DNA from 3 places in the Pseudomonas sp. HLS-6 genome. Region 2 is predicted to be linked to each of the others. Evidence: riboswitches for the same ligand, from Rfam matches in the RefSeq annotation. Region 2 holds a riboswitch; each other region holds the start of a gene.
What was found. Region 2 has a riboswitch for cobalamin ahead of cobW (cobalamin biosynthesis protein CobW). Riboswitches for the same ligand answer to the same signal wherever they lie in the genome.
Positions count from the first base shown of each region.

Region 1: it holds a riboswitch for cobalamin, as region 2 does, so the genes downstream of both, cobO (cob(I)yrinic acid a,c-diamide adenosyltransferase) here and cobW (cobalamin biosynthesis protein CobW) in region 2, are expected to answer to the same signal.
Region 3: it holds a riboswitch for cobalamin, as region 2 does, so the genes downstream of both, CS390_RS14605 (TonB-dependent receptor) here and cobW (cobalamin biosynthesis protein CobW) in region 2, are expected to answer to the same signal.

Region 1 is NZ_CP024478.1:3,956,355-3,961,070, reverse strand. It holds gene CS390_RS18535 (C40 family peptidase) at 114-650, shown strand; gene CS390_RS18530 (O-methyltransferase) at 669-1,316, shown strand; cobalamin riboswitch at 1,401-1,622, shown strand; gene cobO (cob(I)yrinic acid a,c-diamide adenosyltransferase) at 1,801-2,412, shown strand; gene CS390_RS18520 (cobyrinate a,c-diamide synthase) at 2,409-3,704, shown strand; gene bluB (5,6-dimethylbenzimidazole synthase) at 3,701-4,348, shown strand; gene cbiB (adenosylcobinamide-phosphate synthase CbiB) at 4,348-4,716, shown strand, end outside.
Region 2 is NZ_CP024478.1:2,662,112-2,666,827, forward strand. It holds gene cobM (precorrin-4 C(11)-methyltransferase) at 1-65, opposite strand, end outside; gene CS390_RS12600 (cobalamin biosynthesis protein) at 105-530, opposite strand; gene CS390_RS12605 (CbtA family protein) at 530-1,219, opposite strand; gene CS390_RS12610 (CbtB-domain containing protein) at 1,232-1,420, opposite strand; cobalamin riboswitch at 1,517-1,739, opposite strand; cobalamin riboswitch at 1,799-1,999, shown strand; gene cobW (cobalamin biosynthesis protein CobW) at 2,097-3,164, shown strand; gene cobN (cobaltochelatase subunit CobN) at 3,168-4,716, shown strand, end outside.
Region 3 is NZ_CP024478.1:3,147,989-3,152,704, forward strand. It holds gene CS390_RS14595 (aspartate aminotransferase family protein) at 1-1,211, opposite strand, end outside; gene CS390_RS14600 (amino acid permease) at 1,598-2,998, shown strand; cobalamin riboswitch at 3,028-3,230, shown strand; partial or broken gene CS390_RS14605 (TonB-dependent receptor) at 3,289-4,716, shown strand, end outside.

The DNA.
Region 1 (4,716 bases), 1.3 Mb from region 2:
CGGCGACGTAGCCCTCGGGTGCGTCGCCGTACTTGTTTTTAGAAAGCGTCTAATCTTCACTACCACTATTTTCTGGCCAAGTGCCAGCCGGCTTCAGACAGGATGCTCTGACTATGTCGATGATGGCGCGTTTCGCTGTACTTGCCCTGGCAGCCCTGCTGGGCGCCTGCTCAACCCAGGCTCCGGCCCCGCGAGTGGTCGAGCCTGCGGTCATGGCACCGCAAGTCTATTTCTCCCCGGTTGCCGAAGATGTACTGTTCCGCGCCTTGGGCCTGGTGGGTACGCCGTATCGTTGGGGTGGCAACACGCCGGACTCCGGATTCGATTGCAGCGGCCTGATCGGCTATGTTTATCGTGATGCCGCAGGTATTTCCCTGCCGCGTTCTACCCGCGAGATGATCGGCATTCGTGCGCCGAACATCGAGCGTAATGCGCTGCAGTCTGGCGATCTGGTGTTTTTTGCCACCAATGGTGGCTCCGAGGTCAGCCATGCCGGTATCTATGTGGGCGAAGGGCGTTTTGTCCATGCGCCTCGTACCGGTGGTACGGTGCGACTGGACTACCTCGCGAACAGCTATTGGCAAAAGGCTTACCTGAACGCCAAGCGTGTGCTGCAGCCGCCGCAGCCGAACCTGGCACGCAACCCCTGATCTGAATCGAGGTGGGCGATGACCGGTCAGACGCTCTACCTCGACGATGCCCTCTATCACTACCTGCAAGGTGTTTCACTGCGTGAGACGCCGCTGTTGGCGCGTCTGCGTGCTGAAACCCAGGCGTTGCCAGAGGCGCGCTGGCAGGTTGCGCCCGAACAGGGGCAGTTACTCGCCTTGCTGATACGGTTGATCGGTGCCCGTCGAGTCATCGAGGTGGGTACCTTCACTGGCTACAGCGCCCTGTGCATGGCGCAAGCCATGGATGGGGGGCATCTGCTGTGTTGCGACCTGCCAGGCGATTACAACGCCACGGCACAGCGCTACTGGCAAGAGGCCGGTGTTGCCGAGTGTATCGAGTTGCGCCTGGGGCCGGCGCTGCAAACCCTGGCAACACTCGATGCAGAATCCTTCGACTTGATCTTCATTGATGCCGATAAGGCCAATTACCCGCGTTACCTGGAGGAAGCCTTGCGCGTGCTGCGTCCGGGTGGCCTGGTGGTGTTCGACAACACCCTGTGGAGTGGGCGCGTGCTTCAGGTCGTACCGGACAGTGAAGACACCCGTGCAATCCAGGCGCTGAACGCGGCATTGAAGGACGACCTGCGGGTGGATTTGTCGTTGCTGCCGCTGGGGGATGGGCTGACCTTATGCCGCAAGCGCTGAACGTGTCTGTGGCGCCTCGCGCATGGCACGGCGTCAGCAGGTGTTCTGACAGCTTTAATTGACGCTCCCGGCCCAACCCTCTAACCTTCGCGACTTGTTTCAGGTGCTCTGCAGCCGTGGCAGTTGGCAGGGTGAAACAGGGAAGCCGGTGGGCGCTTGCAGCGCGATTCCGGCGCTGCCCCCGCAACGGTAGGTGAGTCAAGGTTACGCAGGGCCACGGGGTCTACGACCCGGGAAGGCGCGTCGCCAGGGTGTGCATGACCCCGCTCACAAGCCCGGAGACCGGCCTGTTACAGCCAACGGCATCACGGAGGGTGATGCGCGGTACGCCGGCCTCTGGCCGCAGCCCTGCGCGTTTTTCGTGTGCTTTGTCCATTCATCTGTCGCGCCGCCCAGTGGCCTTTCCAAACCCCAGCCCGTGCCGGTCGTCGTTGCTGACGATGGCCTGTGGTGCCCGGCCGACAGTTGCCTGCGGAGACTAGCGATGACTGAATCCACCGAGCGTGACGAACGCCACTTGGCGCGCATGCTGCGTAAAAAAGCGGTGATCGACGAGCGTATTGCCAATTCCCCGAACGAGTGCGGCTTGCTGCTGGTATTGAGCGGCAATGGCAAGGGCAAGAGCAGTTCGGCGTTCGGCATGCTTGCCCGCGCCATGGGCCACGGCATGCAGTGCGGCGTGGTGCAGTTCATCAAGGGCCGCAATAGCACCGGAGAAGAACTGTTCTTCCGGCGTTTTCCCGAGCAGGTGCGTTATCACGTGATGGGCGAGGGGTTTACCTGGGAAACCCAGGACCGGCAGCGTGACATTGCCGCGGCTGAAGCCGCCTGGGTGGTGACGCGCGAGTTGCTACAGGATCCGACCATCAGCCTGGTGGTGCTCGATGAACTGAACATCGCACTCAAACATGGCTACCTCGACCTGGAACAGGTGCTCACCGACCTGCAGGCCCGGCCACCGATGCAGCATGTGATCGTTACCGGTCGCGGTGCCAAGCCGGAGCTGATCGAACTGGCCGATACCGTCACTGAGATGGGCATGATCAAGCATGCGTTTCAGGCCGGTATTCGTGCCCAGAAAGGCGTCGAACTATGAGTGAAACCCGGCATTGCCCGGCAGTATTGATTGCGGCGCCGGCGTCCGGTCAGGGCAAGACCACGGTCACTGCGGCGCTGGCGCGGCTGCACCGCAACCAGGGTCGCAAGGTGCGGGTGTTCAAATGTGGCCCGGACTTTCTCGATCCGATGATCCTTGAGCGTGCAAGCGGCGCCCCGGTCTACCAGCTGGACCTGTGGATGATTGGCGCCGAGCAGAGCCGACGCTTGCTGTGGGAAGCAGCGGCTGAAGCCGATGTGATTCTTATCGAGGGCGTCATGGGCCTGTTTGACGGTACGCCATCCAGTGCCGATCTGGCTCGGCACTTTGGTGTGCCGGTGCTGGCGGTGATCGACGGTACAGCCATGGCGCAAACCTTCGGTGCGCTGGCGTTGGGCCTGGCACGCTATCAGCCAGACCTGCCATTTGCTGGCGTACTGGCCAACCGCGTCGGTTCATTGCGCCACGCACAACTGCTGGAGGGTAGCCTCACCGAGGGGCTGCGCTGGTATGGCGGCCTGTCACGGGAAACCGCCATCGAGTTGCCAAGCCGTCACCTGGGGCTGGTTCAGGCCAGTGAACTGAACGACCTCGACCTTCGCCTTGATGCGGCCGCCGCGGCGCTGGGGGGAAGTTGCGAATCGGCGTTGCCACCAAGCGTGGCATTTTCAGCCCCCCAACCGCACACGGTTGAGCCTTTGTTGGCCGGTGTCCGCATCGCAGTGGCCCGTGATGAGGCGTTTGCCTTTACCTATGGCGCCAACCTCGATGTGCTCCGCGACATGGGCGCGCAACTGAGCTTTTTCTCGCCGCTGCATGACGAACAGTTACCGGAGGCCGACAGCCTCTATTTGCCGGGCGGCTACCCTGAACTGCACCATCAGGCCCTGGCGGCCAACAGACCCATGCTGACGGCCATTCGTACCCATCATCAATTGGGCAAGCCGCTGTTGGCCGAGTGCGGTGGCATGCTCTACCTGCTGGATGCCCTCACTGATGTGGCGGGTGAGCGTGCCGAGTTGCTCGGCCTGTTGCCCGGTGAGGCCGTGATGCAAAAGCGCTTGGCGGCGCTGGCGTTGCAAGCGGTGGCATTGCCGGAAGGCACCTTGCGCGGGCACACCTACCACCATTCGTTGACCCAGACCGAGTTGACCCCGATTGCTCGCGGGCAGAGCCCCAATGGTGGGCGTGGAGCCGAAGCGGTCTATCGCTGTGGGCGGCTGACCGCCTCCTATGTGCATTTCTATTTTCCTTCCAACCCCCACGCGTCGGCGGCGCTACTGGCACCATGAGCGAACACGATTTCAGCGCGGACGAACGGGCAGCGGTGTACCGCGTGATTGCCGAGCGCCGTGACATGCGTCACTTCATCGGCGGCAAGGTGGCACCTGAGCTTCTGGCGCGCCTGCTTCAGGCTGCGCACCAGGCCCCCAGCGTTGGCTTGATGCAACCCTGGCGCTTTATCCGTATTACTGACCGCAGCTTGCGTCAGCGTATCCAGGTGGTCGTGGAGCAGGAGCGGGTGCGCACGGCCGAAGCGCTTGGCGAGCGTGCCGACGACTTCATGAAACTCAAGGTCGAAGGCATCAGCGACTGTGCCGAGGTGTTGGTGGCGGCATTGATGGATAAGCGCGAGGGGCATATTTTCGGTCGCCGTACGCTGCCGGAAATGGACCTGGCGTCACTCTCCTGCGCTATCCAGAACCTCTGGTTGGCGGCGCGGGCCGAAGGGCTGGGGATGGGCTGGGTATCGTTGTTCGAGCCACAGGCACTGGCGGATTTGCTGGGCATGCCCGAAGGGGCCAAGCCGTTGGCCGTGCTCTGCCTGGGGCCGGTGGCGGCATTTTATCCTGCGCCAATGCTTGAACTGGAAGGCTGGACCAAGGCGCGTCCGCTCGATGACATGCTGTATGAAAACCATTGGGGAGAGCGTTGATGAGTGTGGCTTTGCTGAGCGTGGCCGGTGTGGCGCTGGATGCGCTGCTGGGTGAGCCAAAGCGCCGCCATCCGCTGGTCGCTTTCGGGCGCTTCGCCTCGCGCCTGGAACAGCGTTTCAATGCGGGTGGGCGTGGCTGGCGCAGCCATGGTGTCACGGCCTGGTTTCTTGCTGTGGTACCACTGACCCTGGCGGCTACGCTGTTGTCCTGGTTGCCCTACATCGGATGGGGGGTGGAGATCCTCGCCCTCTATTGTGCCTTGGGGCTGCGCAGTCTCGGCGAGCATGTCATGCCCGTGGCCGATGCCTTGCGCCAAGGCAACCTTGACGAGGCACGGCGTCGGGTCGGTTTTCTGGTCAGTCGCGAG
Region 2 (4,716 bases):
CGCTGGCCCTTGACGGTAATCAGCTCCGGGTCGCCGGGGCCGGCACCGATGAAATAGACGGTCATGGGGTGAATCCTGAAGGTAAGGTCGATGCGAGGCGCAGATTATCCGTCAAAGGACGCGCCGCAGGCCAATGCCAGGGTGGCATTAAGGCTGGCATGACGTGGAACAAGGAGCTGTGCAGACATTGCGCCGTAGTGCTCGGCCAATGCAAGTGCAGCACTTTCAGCGACGCCGTAACAGCCGCTGTGGGCGAAGGCGGGGAGCGAACGGTGGGTCAGGCGTGATTCAAAGGTGGCCAACTGGGCAGCGCTGAAAAACAGCAGTGGAATGCCGAGTTGAGCGGCGAGGGCATGCAGGCCGGGCTCCTCGCTTTTCAGTTCGATACTGGCAAGGCCACGCAGGTTATCGTGGCTGAGGCCATGGGCCCGCAGGGTTTGATCCAGTAGATCGCTCAAGGCTGCCACCGAGCAGCCTCGGCGACAGCCCAACCCGGCGAATACTCGTAACGGATTGGGCTGTTCAGGCATTACGCCTGGCTCAGGCGACGGTAGAGCCAACTGCTGATCAAGCCCAATGCCAGCCAGAAGGCAGCGTTGGTCAGCAGTGAAGCGAGTTTGAATTCGGCCTCCAGTGCTTCCGGAGCCAAGGCCTCATGCACGTCTGGCTGCGGTGCACCGATTACATGAGGGATGACCAGCAGTGCGGCGCCCAGTAACTTGAGCAAACCGTTGTTGGCGAATGCAATAAGCCCCAAACCAATGGCGGTGGCCGCTGCAGTACCGATCCACCAGAATTGGCGTTGCGCCAGATCGGCCGCGGCCGTTCCTGGCAACTCCGCTGGCAAGCCCAGCGTGGGCGCCAGGCAGAACACCGCAAAGCCTGCCAGGCCCCACAGTGCGCCTGCGACCCAACCTCCAGGCGCACGCAAGGTATACAGCCCCGCCAGTACCAGGGCAAAACCGACGGCCACTACCAGGTTGCTACCGGTCGTGGACAGCAGCCGTTGCCAGCCGTCTTCGGGGGCCCAGGCTTGCGCATCGTGATGATGCTCGGCGGCACCCGCATCATGGCTATGGGTTTCGACTGCAGGCGCTGCACTCTCGTAGGTTTCCGCCTTGATAATCAGCGGGGTGACCCACAGGCTTTGCAGCAAGGTCAGCAGCAGGGCAGCGAGCAGGCCAGTGAAGCCAGCCGTGCGGGCAATGTGCTTGATCATGGCGCTGTCCCCTTAGTGGCAAGGAAACGCGGCGCTGTGACGGGTGTCATGGGCAGCGTTGTGAACCGCCTCGATGTGCGAAAAACCCGCGAAGTAAACCAGGCACAAGCCCAGCAGCGATGCGCCGATAGCGACGGCCAGGCGCTGGCTGCGAGTGGTGCTGATGGCGGCGGAGTGGCTGTGGGTGGTTGTGACAGGCATGGCGCTTTCCTCTGAGGGGTTATCAGCAGCAGGCATGCGCAAGAACCCCTTGGGCGGACTCACCCAGAGGTTGCAACAGCGCCCGCCCACCGCGGGTTTGTCAATTCTGTACTGGGCCGGTCTCCGGGCTTGCGAGGGCTGGCACAGTGCTCAGCCTGGAGCGTCACCTTCCCATGCCGCGTTGCTGGCACAGTGGTCTAGACGCTTTCCTCGCTTACCGTTGCGGGGGCAGCACCGGAATTGTCGCGCGTAACTCAGGCCGCGACGCACCGGTTTCCCGTTTCACCTCGTTAAAGGCACCCAAACGAAGGCGGTAGCAAATCATGGGCGCAGGTGCGCGTCAATCACAACGACGGTTGACCGACCCTGAACGACTGCGTAGCCTTGCCGTTTCGAGGTTCTCCGGTCAGCCCGGAGCTAAGACGGGAACGCGGTTGAAGCCGCGGCTGCCCCCGCAACTGTAAGCGTTGCAAAGCCTGGCATTGCCACTGCGTAGTTTTGCGGGAAGGCGCCGGTGCCGCTGGTATGTTCGCCAGCACGACGCAAGCCAGGAGACCTGCCTCGGACAGTTTCCGACATTCAACCGGGCGGGGTGATCCGGTAGCGAACGCGCACGGGCACATGACCCCCGTGGTTTTCGTCGTGCCCGCCCGCCATTGCTGCCAAGGGCAACGACATGAAAACACTGGCAAAACTCCCCGTTACCATCGTCACCGGCTTTCTCGGCTCGGGCAAAACCACGCTGTTGCGGCATATGCTCGACAATGCACAGGGTCGCCGTATTGCAGTCATCGTCAATGAGTTTGGCGAGCTGGGCATCGACGGTGAAATCCTCAAGCAATGCAGCATCGGCTGTACTGAAGAAGAGGCCAGCGGCCGGGTGTACGAGCTTGCCAATGGCTGCCTGTGCTGCACCGTGCAGGAAGAGTTCTTCCCGGTCATGCGCGAGCTGGTGGCGCGTCGTGGCGACCTGGACCATATCCTCATCGAAACCAGTGGCCTGGCCCTGCCAAAGCCTCTGGTACAGGCCTTCCAGTGGCCTGAAATCCGTAACGCCTGCACGGTCGATGCGGTCATTACCGTGGTCGACAGCTCGGCCGTGGCTGCCGGTACGTTTGCGGCGTATCCGGACCAGGTGGATGCCCAGCGTAAGCTCGACCCGAACCTGGACCACGAGTCCCCGCTGCATGAACTGTTTGCCGACCAACTGGCCAGTGCCGATCTGGTGGTACTGAACAAGGCCGACCTGATCGAGGCGCATGCCTTGGCAGCGGTACGCGCCGAAGTGGCCGAAGAGCTGCCACCCGCAGTCAAAGTTATCGAGGCCAGCAGTGGCCGTCTACCGCTAGAAGTCTTGCTCGGATTGGCAGCGGAATCGGAAGCGCACATTGACGGTCGTCGCACTCACCATGACAGCCATCATGACGGTGAAGACCATGATGATCATGACCACGACGCCTTCGACTCCATTTCGATTGAGTTGCCCGAATCCGACGAGAGCTTGCTGCTTGATGCCCTGACCCAACTGGTCGTACGTCATGGCATCCTCCGTGCCAAAGGCTTTGCAGCCATTCCGGGCAAGCCGATGCGCCTGCTGATCCAGGGTGTCGGTACGCGTTTCGACAAGCACTTCGATCGTGCCTGGCGCGCAGACGAGCCGCGCAGTACCCGTCTGGTACTGATCGGCCAGGCGCTGGATGGCGCGACACTGGAAGCTGAACTGCGTACAGCGCTGGGCGCCTGACCCATGCACCTGCTGCGGACCCAGCCCGGCGGCTTTGTGCCGGATGACAGTATTGCCGACTTGGGCCAGACCCCCGCCGAGCTGGTTATTCTCTGCAGCGGTGATTCACACCTGGCACTGCTGGCCGAAACGGCCCGGCAATTGCCGGAGGATTATCCCAGCCTGCGTCTGGCCAACCCGATGCAGGTGCAGAATCATGCGTCGGTAGACCTGTATGTTGACCAGGTGCTGCGTCATGCCAAGGTTATTTTGGTGTCGCTGCACGGCGGCATTGGGTATTGGCGTTATGGCGTCGAGCAGTTGGTGGCATTGGCTGCCCAAGGCGTGCAGTTGATCCTGGTGCCGGGCGACGACCGCCCTGATCCGGAGTTGAGCAGCCTTGGCAATGTGCCGGCGGTAGACGCGGAGCGGCTCTGGCACTTTCTGCGGCAGGGCGGCAAGGCCAACGCGCTGAACCTCTTCAAATGCATGGCCAATCAATGGCTCGGACGTGACTACAGCTGGGATGTGCCCCAGCAACTGCCGCGCACGGTGGTGTATCACCCGGAGCGCGAGGCGGCGGTACTGGACGACTGGTTCGCTGACTGGGTAGCCAGTCAGCCTGTGGTTCCTGTCCTGTTCTACCGCTCGCACCTGCAAGCGGCCAATACAGCCTTTATTGATGTGTTCTGCGAGCGCATCCGCGCCGCAGGGCTCAACCCGCTGCCCATCGCGGTGGCTAGCCTCAAGGAAGCCGAGTGCCTGGCCCAAGTGGAAGCCTGGCTGGATCAGGTCGAGGCCGCGCTGGTCATCAATACAACCGGGTTTGCCCAGTCCAGCCCGCAGAAGCCTCACCTTCGGCCATTTCGCCGCAATATCCCGGTGCTGCAGGCCATTTGCGCCCAAGACAACGAACCCGGTTGGCAGGCCAGCGAGCAGGGCTTGGGCGCACGTGATCTGGCGATGCACATTGCCTTGCCGGAGCTCGATGGGCGCATCATCACCCGCCCGATCAGTTTCAAGGACCTGGCGTGGCGCAGTGAGCGCAGCCAGTCGGATGTTGTCTGTTACCGTGCACAGCCGGAGCGTATGGACTTCGTTGCAGAGCTCGCACGCCGCTGGTGTGAACTGGCGCAACTGCCCAATGCCCAGAAGCGTGTAGCCCTGGTGCTTGCCAACTACCCGACCCGTGACGGGCGAATTGGCAACGGGGTAGGGCTGGACACTCCGGCTGCAGCGCTGAACATTCTACGGGCACTTCAGGGGCAGGGTTATCCGGTTGGCGCCTTGCCGGACACCGGCACGGCATTGATCCAAGCCCTGCTCGGCGGTGTCAGTAACGACCTGGAAAGCCTCGATCAGCGCCCTTGTGCACAAAGCATGGCGCTGGAGGACTACCGCGCCGCATTCGCCGCGCTACCGGCGGCCAACCAGGCTGCCGTGCGGGAGCGTTGGGGTGAACCTGAGCAGGACCCGATGTTCCGCAGTGGGCGGATGATGATCGCCGGCCTGCGTTTTGGTCTGACCTTCGTCGGTATTCAGCCTGCGCGTGGTTACCAGCTGGACGCCAGTG
Region 3 (4,716 bases), 490 kb from region 2:
CCTTCCTCGAACACCTCGGGTTCAATGGTGAGCGGCGCCAGCAGGCGCACGATATGCCGGTATTTGCCACTCGGCATGATCAACAGCCCCGCCTCACGGGTGGTTTGCAGCAACGTGGCCAGCGCCTGAGGCGCTGGCGAGCCGTCCGCGTTTACCAACTCGATGCCGCGCATGGCGCCCGTGCCGGTCAAGCGCCCCAGGTAAGCGGACAAACCGGACGCTTTCCAGCGCTGATAACGCTCGACAATCGCCTTCTCTTGCCGCTCGCCCCAGGTGGCGAGGTTGCTGTCGCTCATTTGCTCCAGGCTGGCCAACGCCGCCGCACAGGCTATTGGGTTGCCTGAATAGGTACCGCCCAATGCGCCGCGCTGCAGCGTGTCCATCAATTGCCGACGGCCCACCACCGCGCCCAGCGGAACCCCGCCAGCAATACTCTTGCCCAGCAGCAGCAGGTCCGGCTCAATACCCAGGCGACCGAAGCCAAAACGCTGCCCGGTGCGACCGAAGCCAGACTGAATTTCATCGACAATCAGCAGAATCCCGCGCTCATCGCAGAACTGACGCAGGTGCCGGGCAAACGCTGGCTCCAGCGCCAGGAAACCACCCTCGCCCTGAATCGGCTCCAGGATAAAACAGGCCACCTCGTTGACGTCGATTTCGACACTGAACAGGCGCTCCATGGCCTTCAGCGCCTGATCGACACTGACGTCGTTGTCCGGGCTAGGGTATGGCAAGTGATAGACCGGCCCCGGCAACACACCAATGCCTTGTTTGTACGGGGCGACCTTGCCATTGAGGTTCAGGGTGGCCAGGGTGCGGCCATGAAAACCGCCGTCGAACGCCACCACTGCAGTGCGCCGGGTAACGCCCCGGGCAATTTTCAGGGCATTTTCGGCTGCTTCGGCACCACTGTTGGTGAGCATGCCACTGGCTGGGTAGCTCAGGCCGATGAACGCCACAAGCCGCTCCATCAACTGAAGGTAAGGCGTGTGCGGCACAGCGTTGAACGCCGAGTGGGTCAAGCGTGCTGCTTGCGCCTGAATCGCCGCCACCACCGCCGGGTTGCAATGGCCCAGGTTGAGCACGCCGATACCGCCGACAAAGTCGATGTAACGCTTGCCATCGACATCCCAGACCTCGGCATTGCAGCCATGATCGAGTTCGATCGGGTGAACTATTGCGATGGAATTGCTGATGGTTTGCGCAGGCATGACAAGCGCCGCTCCCGTGGCTTGAGGGTCGTGTATGGCGGCTATCTAAGCGAGTGACGGTGGCCTGGCACAAGCGAATAAAAATTCTACTGTCATTCCTAAAAGTATCGAATTTGGCGTCACCGGTCACAAAGCACTTAGCAAGAAGGTTTTCCTTAAGACCTCGCACGGTCGTCCCAGGCACACCTTGAATTCCTCCAAGGAATGATGTTCTGAGTATTGCTCGTTTGTTGAAGCCCCGTTCGTCGACCAATACTGATCTGGATCAATTACCAGGACCAGGACGCAGTACCGACACGGAAGGTTTCCTTACTAACGATTGTTCAGCGCCGGCTCATCCCGAACGGACCTGTGAGCCAGGGGGCTGCTGAACCGAGGGTTGATGCATGAGTTCAAACAATAACAACCGCGGGCAACGCTCGCTCAAGCATGGCCTGACCACACGCCAGGTCTCGATGATCTCCATCGCAGGCATTATCGGTGCGGGTCTATTCATCGGCTCCTCCAACGCCATCGCCACCGCAGGCCCGGCCATCCTGATCTCCTACGCACTGACCGGCTTGCTGGTGCTGTTGGTCATGCGCATGCTCGGCGAAATGGCCGTTGCAAACCCGAACAGCGGTTCGTTTTCCACCTACGCCGGCGAGGCCATCGGCCCTTGGGCCGGCTTCACCATCGGCTGGCTGTACTGGTGGTTCTGGGTGTTGATCATCCCGGTCGAAGCCATCGCCGGTGCCGACATCCTGCATGCCTGGTACCCCGCCATCCCGTCCTGGGCCTTCACTTTCCTGATCATGATCACCCTGTCGGCCACCAACCTGATCAGCGTGCGCAATTTCGGCACCTTCGAGTACTGGTTCGCCCTGATCAAGATCATCGCCATCCTGGCCTTCATCGGCGTATGCAGCGCGGCCGTACTGGGCTACTGGCCGCTGGCTGAGGTCTCGGGGGTCGGCCAACTGCTGAGCAATGGCGGCTTCATGCCGAATGGCTTTGGTGCGGTACTGGGCGGCATTCTGGTGACCATCTTCTCGTTCTTCGGCGCCGAGATCGTAACCATCGCCGCCGACGAAACCGAGAACCCCAAAGAGAAGATCCGCCGCGCCACCAACCTGGTGATCTACCGCATTGCGATCTTCTACATTTTCTCGATTTTCTTCATCGTCTCGCTGGTTGCCTGGAACGACCCACGACTGCTGCAAGTCGGCTCGTTCCAGCGCGCACTGGAAGTGCTCAATGTGCCAGGCGCGAAACTGATCGTTGACCTGGTGGTGTTCGTCGCCGTGACCAGTTGCATGAACTCGGGCCTGTACACCGCATCGCGCATGCTTTACTCGCTGGGCGCACGCGGCGAAGCACCGACTGCAACCCGCTACATTTCGCGCAGCGGCGTGCCGACCGTGGCCGTGCTGATGTCCACCCTGGCAGGCTTCGTCGGCTGCCTGATCAACTACCTGTTGCCGGGCAAGGTCTTTGGCTTCCTGCTCTCGACCACCGGCGCCATCGCCCTGCTGGTGTACCTGGTGATCGCGGTGTCACAACTGCGCATGCGTAAGCAGCTGGAGCAGAAAGGCCAGACCCCGGTGTTTCGGATGTGGCTGTTCCCATGGCTGACCTGGTTTGTCATCGCCTTGATCTGCAGCGTGCTCGGCTACATGTTGTTCAGCGCCGCATACCGCTATGAAACCCTGATGACCGCAGCGGTCGCCGGCATCGTCCTGATGATCAGCCTGGTGCGCAAATCGAGCACGACAACACCTGCCACTGCTGCCGCGCAACGCGGCTAAGTGATTGACTGAGCTGGCGTTCGATGTTCAGATGCGCGCCAGTTTCAGGTGTCCTGCGCCGCCGTGCGCAGGGTGAAACGGGAAGCCGGTGCGTCTCTTTGACCAGTCCGGCGCTGCCCCCGCAACGGTAAGCGAGCGAGGCCTTCGACAAACCACTGTGCCACGGCATGGGAAGGTGAAGGCCTCATGACCCTCGCAAGCCCGGAGACCGGCCTGAAGCCTTGTTTGGCAACCCCGCGGTGGGCGGGCGCAGGCCGGTTGGCGGGCGCCTGCGTGCTCGTCATGCCTCTATGCGTTATTCCCCCGGGATTCATTCATTCCTGTTTCAGCCTGGAACGACATGTCCCGCAATTACCTGTTTCACACCCTTGTGTCCTCTGCTTGCCTCTCGCTTTCACTGCCGACACTGGCCACCGATGATGCCGAGCGCATCCTCGCCCTGCCCTCGACAGCCATCACGGGCGATCGTGATAGCCAACGCGAAGCCATCAATCTGGCAACGCCACTGCCGACCGGCTCCCGACTGAACCTCAGTGCGCTGGAGACGCCTGCCAGCACCAGCAGCCTCGCTGCCGAGGCCATCGACGGGCGCAACAACCGCAGTGTGCAGGACGCGGTCAGTCGCTCGCCGGGTATCACCTCTGTGGGCACCCCGGGCAACGGCAACACCGCCCTCTCTGCCCGAGGCTTCAGCGGTCACAGCTCGGTGATGACCCTGTTCGACGGCTCGCGCTTGTACACCGGTGCAGGCACCCAGAGCTTCCCAGTAGACCCGTGGATGGTCGAACGCATCGACATCATTCGCGGCCCGGCCTCGGTGCTGTATGGCGAAGGGGCAACCGGGGCCGTGATCAATGTGATCCCGAAGAAGCCCTTCACCGGCGAGATCCGTAACCATCTGCGCCTGGGCTATGGCTCGTATGACCGCCAGCAATTGGGCCTGGACAGCGGTGGTTCGTTAAACGAGCGGCTGAGCTACCGGCTCACCCTCAACCGTGAGCAGAGCAACGGCTGGATTGATCGCGGCGACTCGGAAAACCTCGCCGTCAGTGCCGCATTGCGCTGGGATGCCAGTGATGACCTGAGCTTCACCCTGGCCCACGAGCGCGGCGACAGTGAGCCGATGAACGACTTCGGTACTCCGCTGATCGACGGCCACTACCGCGACAGCCTGCGCAAAAAGAACTACAACCTCCACGACGCGGTACAGCGTTACCACGATGAATGGACGCGACTGAACAGCGACTGGTCGATCAACGAGAGCCTGACGGCCAGCAACCAGCTCTATTACATCAAGAGCCGCCGGCACTGGCGCAATGCCGAGGACTACAGCTGGGACAGCAGCCGCGACCAACTGCTGCGCCAGAGCTACCTGCACATCAAGCATGACCAGGAGCAAATCGGCGACCGCCAGAGCTTTTCCCTCGACCATATGTTATTAGGCCTGACGAGCAAGACCGTGGTCGGTGCCGAATACAACCGGATTCGTTTCGACGTCGACAGCAATTCGCCGTACACCGACAACGGCGGCGACTACATCGACCCGTGGCAACCAGCCCCGGGATACTTCAGCAGCCAGGACCCCACCCGCCCACAAACTCACAGCACCACCCAGACCTTTGCCCTGTTCGCGGAAAACCGCACGCAATTGTCAGAGCGCTGGTCGTTGGTCACCGGAATTCGCCGCGACCAGAACCATATCGACCGAGACAACCGGG